Regions from separate parts of the Marinobacterium aestuariivivens genome, predicted to be linked through region 2. Evidence: predicted binding sites of a transcription regulator. Region 2 holds the regulator's gene; the other holds the start of a gene.

Region 1 (3,424 bases), 560 kb from region 2:
CCGTCACGGCATCGAGCTGCCGGACCGGGAGCTGGCCTGCGCGCCGATCCGTTCCGATCTCGGCGAGCGCTATCTCGGCGCCATGCGCGCGGCGATCAACTGCGCCCTTGCCAACCGCCAGATCATTACCCACCTGGCGCGCGGTGTCTTCGCCGAACTCTTCCCCGGTATCGAGCTGGCGCTGCTCTACGACGTCTCCCACAACACCTGCAAGGTCGAGGAGCATCGGGTCGACGGCGAAAGGCGTCGCCTGTTCGTCCACCGCAAGGGTGCGACACGGGCCTTCGGCCCCGGCCATGACGAGATACCGGCCCTGTTCCGCGGGCAGGGCCAGCCGGTGCTGATCGGCGGCTCGATGGGCACCGCCTCCCATGTACTGGTGGGCGACGAACGCGCCGAGGCGCTGTCGTTCTCGTCGGCCTGCCACGGCGCGGGCCGCGCGATGAGCCGCCGCCAGGCCTGCAAGACCTGGATGGGGCGCCAGCTGCTGGACCAGTTGCGCGGGCGCGGCATCATCGTGCGCAGCCCCTCGTCCCGCGGCATCGCCGAGGAGGCGCCTGGCGCCTACAAGGACGTCGATGCGGTGGTCGATGCCGCCGCCGACGCCGGCCTGGCACGCAAGGTCGCCAAACTCAGGCCGCTGGTCTGTATCAAGGGTTAGTGGTCAAGCCGGACCGCGCCGGAGCGTTCGAGCGTATCGCCGATTGGATCGAGGCGGAGAGCGCGGCTGCGATTGCCGCGTAGAAGAGGGCAGGGCTCCGTTTTCGGGGCCCCGCCGGAAAGCGGGATTATTCGATGGCGATGCGCTTCGATTCTTCCGGCAGCGGCTGCTTCTTCGGCAGCTCCAGAGTGAGCACTCCGTTGTCGAATTGTGCCTTGATGGCGGCGGCGTCGACTTCGGAGCCGACCGACAACTGACGAAGGAACTGGCCGTAATGGCGCTCCTGGCGAATAAGTTTGCCCTCCTTCTCCTCTTTCTCCTCCGATTTGGTTTCGGCCTTGATGCTGAGGATCCCGTTGTCCAGGCTGACCTGGATATCCTCTTTACTGACCCCCGGCAGATCGACCTTGACGCTGTAGGTGCCGTCGTTCTCGCGCACGTCGATGGCCGGGACCTTGTCACCGGTACGTGCAGCGAGCGGGCGGAAGAAATCACTGAAAAACGAATCGTCCAGTAGACTGTTGAAGCGGGTAAGATTGCTCATTGCAGTTCCCCCTGTTCAATACCTTGACTGTGCGGTGCAGATGTCGGGCCGGACATCGGTCCGGTCGCTTTCTGAGTATAAGTCAGTATTGGCGGCGCATGACTTGATCCAGGTCAGGCTCCATGACCGCCCTTGAAGGGGTCGGGGCAAGCGCAATGCGACAGCCGGCCGTCAACGGGAAATCGGCAATGCTGCTATTGTTGATCGAGCGATCCTGAATGGGCCTGGCTTCACTTCGCTTGACGCCGGTCATGGGCATCAGGGAGTGAAAGGCGCATAAAGGGCATATGAAAGTTTCATGGCGATATCCGGTACAGGTGCTCGGCCTGGCGGCTGCGTGCCTGCTGACCGGCTGGATGGGGCTGGCATTTACCTACGACAGCATCCAGGGCTCCCTGGTGTGGCTTCCCGCGGGTATTTCACTCGCGGCACTACTGCTTTACGGCTACCGTCTCTGGCCCGGTGTACTTGTCGCCCAACTGATACTGAGTGCCGGGCTGCCCCCGGCCGAGTTTGTCGCGGCGACCCTTGGCAGTACCCTGGCTGCGCTGTTGGGTACCTGGCTGCTGCGGCATTGGCCGGATTTCGACCTCAGGCTGTCGCGGGTCAAGGATCTGCTCGTGCTGCTGCTGCTTGGCGGGGTGCTGCCGTCGGGACTAAAGGCCAGTCTGTTGCTGTTCGGCGAGGAGGGCCTCGCCGGCGAACTGTCCAACAGCTGGCTGGTCGGGTGGATGGGCGACACGGCCGGTGTGCTGTTGTTCACACCGCTGATATTGACGCTGAAGCCCCGACAGCATTCGACGGCATCGGCGCCCTGGCGCGCCGAGGGCTGGGTTGCGCTGCTGTCGCTGGGCATCGTCTGCAGTCTGGTATTCGGCGACCTCCTGCCGTTCGACGACCAGGGCGATCTGCCCCTCGCGTTCCTGCCGGCACCGCTGCTGATCTGGATCGCGATGAGGCTGTCGTTGCACTGGACCGCACGGGCAATCCTGCTGGTATCCGCGATCTCGATGCTGGGCACTCATCTCGGGCATGGCCCCTTCGTGCGTGAGTCGATCACCGAAAGCCTGGTGCTACTCTGGTCATTTATGGTCGTCGATGGTCTGCTGGCGATGCTGCTCTGCGCCGGTATCGCTTCGCTGCGTGAAATGGCGGACCGCCTGCGCCTGATCGTCGAGGCGAATCCGAATGCGATCCTGCTGACCGATCGCGACGGGCGCATCGTGCAGGTCAATGCGCAGTGTCAGCGACTGTTCGGTTACCGGCCGGCGGAGCTGATGGGGCAGCCGGTCGAAATGATGCTGCCCGAGCGATATCGCCGCCGGCATGCCGGCTACCACCGCGGGTTCATCGACCGCGTCGAGGCGCGCCCGATGGGGCCGGCCGGCACCTGTTTGCCCGGCGCAGGGATGGCAACGAGATTCCGGTCGAGATCGGGCTGGCCGCCTTCGGCAGCGAAGAGGAGGCGGCGTGCTCGCCGTGGTGACCGATATCACCGAACGGCTAGACGCCGAGCAGGCGCTTCGGCAGGAGCGGAATTTCCTGTCGACGCTGCTCGATACGACCGATGCATTGATGCTGGTGCTGGACTGTGACTGGCGTATCGTGCGGTTCAACCGGGCGTGCCAGAAAGCCTCTGGTTACGACGAGGCGGAAGTGCTGGGACGCCCCTTCTGGGAACTGGGACTGATACCGGAGACGGAGTTGCCAGCCGTCGAGGTGACGGCCCAGGGCACGAGAGCGGGGCGCATTCACGACTACTGGGAAAATCACTGGCGTCACCGCAACGGGGAGCTGCGTTTGATTTCCTGGTCGAGCAGCTTCATTCGTGATGAGGGCGGTGATATCGAGTATCTGATCGGTACCGGTACCGATATAACGGACCGGCGCAGAGCCGAGGAGCAACTGAAGCAGTGGCAGACCCGGCTGGTGCATATGGACCGGCTCGCGACGGCGGCCGAGATGGCCTCGGGGCTGGCCCACGAGCTGAACCAGCCGCTGACGGCCATCGGCAATTACAGCGATGTGGCGCTGATGCTGATCAAGGCGTCCGACGACCCGGACGGGAAACTGTCGCATTTGATCGAACAGATGGACAGGCAGGCCCAGCGGGCCGGGTCCATTATCCGCCACCTGCGCGATTTCGTCGGCAAGGCCGGCAGCGACAGCGCCTGGGTCGACATCAACACGCTGGTCCGGGAAATGGTGGAGTTCGTAGA
Region 2 (3,424 bases):
AACCATCGCGGTGCTGCGCCAGATCGGCTTCAACCGCATCAGCCTCGGCGTACAGGATCTCGATCCACGGGTACAGCAGGCGGTCAATCGCATCCAGCCACTGGAGATGACGCAGCAGATTCTGGAATCCGCACGCAGCGAGGGCTTCCGCTCGATCAACATGGACCTGATCTACGGTCTGCCCCATCAAACCCCCGAAAGCTTTGCCGCCACCCTCGATACCGTGATCGGGCTGTCGCCGGACCGGTTGTCGGTCTTCAACTATGCCCACCTGCCGGACCGTTTCCGCTCGCAAAAACACATTCGCGCAGAGGATTTGCCGGGCCCGGACGCCAAGCTTCAGATTCTCCACGACAGCATCGACCGGCTGCTCGAGGCCGGATACGTCTATATCGGCATGGATCATTTCGCCAAGCCCGACGACAGTCTCGCCATTGCCCAGCGTTCGCGCCAGCTGCACCGGAATTTCCAGGGCTATACCACCCATGCAGACTGCGATCTGGTGGCACTGGGCGTGTCGGCGATCAGCCAGATTGGTGACGTCTACTTTCAGAATGAACACGATATGGGGGCCTATACGCGCGCCGTCGAGAGCCGTGCCTCCGCTGTCAAGCGGGGGTGATCATGAACGCCGACGACAGGATCCGCCGCCGCGTCATTGGCGAGCTGATCTGCCACTTCGAGCTCGACCAAAACAGCATCGAGGAGCGTTTCGGCATCGCGTTCGACGACTATTTCGCCGCCGAACAGGCCGAGATCGAAAGCTTCATCGCCGATGGCCTGGTCGAACGACGGGACCGGGTACTGACCGTGACCGCCGCCGGCCGCCTGCTGATCCGGCGCATCTGCATGGCCTTCGACGCCTATATTCCGAAACAGGCTCCGGTGCAGGGTTTCTCCCGCATCATCTGAGCCGCTTTTTCCGCGCTGCCTGATGGCATAGCGGCCATAGTTCCCGTTGTGACTTCAACCCGGGCGGCAAATGTTGGATAATCGTCTCCAACTGCGCCCCCGGGCCTATCGACACAACAGGAACCGACCATGGCTGACCAAAAACCGGAAGGGAAGCTCCGTAGCCTGCAACAAGCACACTGCAACACCTGCAGCCTGAGTTCACTCTGTCTGCCGGTCTCGCTCAATATGACCGAAATCGACCGCCTCGACGACATCATCGATAAAAGCAGGCCCCTCAAGAAAGGGGAGCACCTGTTCCGTCAGGGCCAGCCTTTTACATCCATCTATGCGTTGCGCGCCGGTACCGTGAAGAGCTATTCGCTGACCAACGAGGGCGAAGAGCAGATCACCGGTTTCTACTTTCCCGGCGAACTGGTCGGCCTCAGCGGCGTCGATTCCGGTGTCTATCCGGTTTCCACCAAGGTGCTCGAGACCACCACCGTCTGCGAAATCCCCTTTACCCGCCTCGACGACCTGTCCGGCGAGTTGCCGGAGCTGCGACGTCAGATCATGCGCACCATGAGCAAGGAGATTCGTGACGACCAGCAGATGATGCTGCTGCTGTCGAAAAAGACCGCCGAAGAGCGCGTTGCCACTTTTCTGATCAAGCTGTCGCAGCGATTTCAGGCCCGGGGTTATTCCCAGACCCGCTTCCGCCTGTCGATGTCGCGCAACGAGATCGGCAACTACCTCGGGCTGGCAGTGGAAACCGTGAGCCGGATATTCACCCGTTTCCAGAAGAGCGGTCTGATCCAGGTCGAAGGCAAGGAGATCGACGTTACCGATCTCGACCAGCTTTACCTGCTGTCCGGCGAATGCCCGGTGCAGGATCCGGCACTGTCCCGACAGACATCCTGATATATAAAAAAACGGCATCCACAGAAGCTGCGGATGCCGTGCAAGCTGCACAGTTGATAAGCCATCTCTGGCTGGTAACCCAACACCTTCATTAGACGCTTTTCTCGCCCTGAAAACATTGAGCCATATCAAGCATCGAACAGGATGCGCGCGCAGGAGTCCTTAATGCCCTTTGACGAGTGCTATGTAAAATCGATTATCCGTACGATTCCGGACTGGCCGGAGCCAGGCGTCCAGTTTCGCGACATCACGCCGCTGTTCAAGGATCCCAAGGCGCTGCGCATGGTCGCCGACGACTTCATCCAGCGCTATATCGATACCGATATCACCCATATCGCCAGCATCGACGCCAGGGCTTCCTGATCAGCTCGATCATGGCCTATCACCTCAATATTCCGCTGGTGCTGGTACGCAAGAAGGGCAAACTGCCGGGTGAAACCATCCACGCCGAATATACCCTGGAATACGGTACCGCCGCGGTCGAGATGCAGACCGACTCGGTGGGCCCCGGTGACCAGGTGCTGATCTTCGACGACCTGATCGCGACCGGTGGCACCATCCTGGCCGCCAGCACCCTGATCAAGGAACTGGGCGCCAGTGTCTACGAGGCCGCCGCCCTGATCGACCTCCCCGACCTCGAAGGCTCGACCCGCATACAGGAAGCCGGCATACCGGTGCATACGCTGCTGGCCTACGAGGGCCTCTGAGATCTGGTGACGCGTAACGCGTAACGCGTTACGCGTCACCAGCACCGGCAACGGCATTTCGGAACGCCACCGGTGCCGACTACTCGCCCGACCATCGATAAACGAAGCGCCCTGCGCATGGCATTTCCCGCCCGAGCCGTTAGAATAGCGCCCTCCACCAGCCGGCAAAGAAGACTATGTGGTTCAAAAATCTGATTTTTTATCGCCTGACCTCCGCTTTCGACAGGGACGCGCAAAGCCTGGAAACCGCCCTTGCAGAGCATCCATTCCAGCCCTGCGGCAGTCAGGAGATGAGCCGTTACGGCTGGATCGCGCCCTGCAAGGGGCTGCCGGACCAGCTCGTCTACAGCTGTGCGGGCTACTATCTGATCTGCGCCCAGAAGGAGGAGAAGATTCTGCCCTCCGGCGTGATCCGCGAGACGCTCGAGGAAAAGGTCGAGGAAATCGAACATCAGCAGGCACGCAAGGTCTATCGACGTGAGCGCAATCAGCTCAAGGACGAGATCGTACTGGATCTGCTGCCGCGGGCCTTTACCCGGCGCCAGCAGACCTGGGCCCTGATCGCGCCCCAGGCCGGCTGGGTATTGGTCGATGCCTCTGCCCACAAGAAGGCCGAGGAGTTGCTGACGCAGCTGCGCAGCAGCCTGGGCACGCTGCCGGTGGTGCTGCCGGACGTCAAGCAGTCGCCCTCGGCGGTGATGAGCCACTGGCTCGAACAGCAGCAGCCCCTCCCAACCTCGTTGCAGCTGCTCGACGAGTGCGAAATGAAGGACAACCTGGTGGAAGGTGGCGTCATCCGCATCAAGGGCCAGGACCTGACCAGCGCGGAAATTGTCGCCCACCTCGAGGCTGGCAAGCGCGTCACGAAGCTGGCTCTGGAGTGGGATGAGAATCTGCGCTTTCTG

The links. The regulator FNR, encoded in region 2, switches genes on or off when oxygen is low (the NO sensors DNR and NnrR bind a similar motif). The targets are predictions, from matches to a motif close to TTGATNTANATCAA.
Region 1: a site for FNR is predicted at 1,309-1,322, ahead of ACFQDL_RS25545 (Hsp20/alpha crystallin family protein). Genes of this name have one in related genera too.

Annotation. Positions count from the first base shown of each region.
Region 1 is NZ_JBHSWE010000001.1:4,880,584-4,884,007, forward strand. Features, by position in the region: partial or broken gene ACFQDL_RS25540 (RtcB family protein) at 1-661, shown strand, start outside; gene ACFQDL_RS25545 (Hsp20/alpha crystallin family protein) at 789-1,205, opposite strand; gene ACFQDL_RS25550 (MASE1 domain-containing protein) at 1,493-2,800, shown strand; gene ACFQDL_RS25555 (sensor histidine kinase) at 2,685-3,424, shown strand, end outside.
Region 2 is NZ_JBHSWE010000001.1:5,439,026-5,442,449, forward strand. Features, by position in the region: gene hemN (oxygen-independent coproporphyrinogen III oxidase) at 1-622, shown strand, start outside; gene ACFQDL_RS28545 (oxygen-independent coproporphyrinogen III oxidase) at 625-912, shown strand; gene fnr (fumarate/nitrate reduction transcriptional regulator Fnr) at 1,042-1,812, shown strand; partial or broken gene ACFQDL_RS28555 (adenine phosphoribosyltransferase) at 1,978-2,519, shown strand; gene rdgC (recombination-associated protein RdgC) at 2,696-3,424, shown strand, end outside.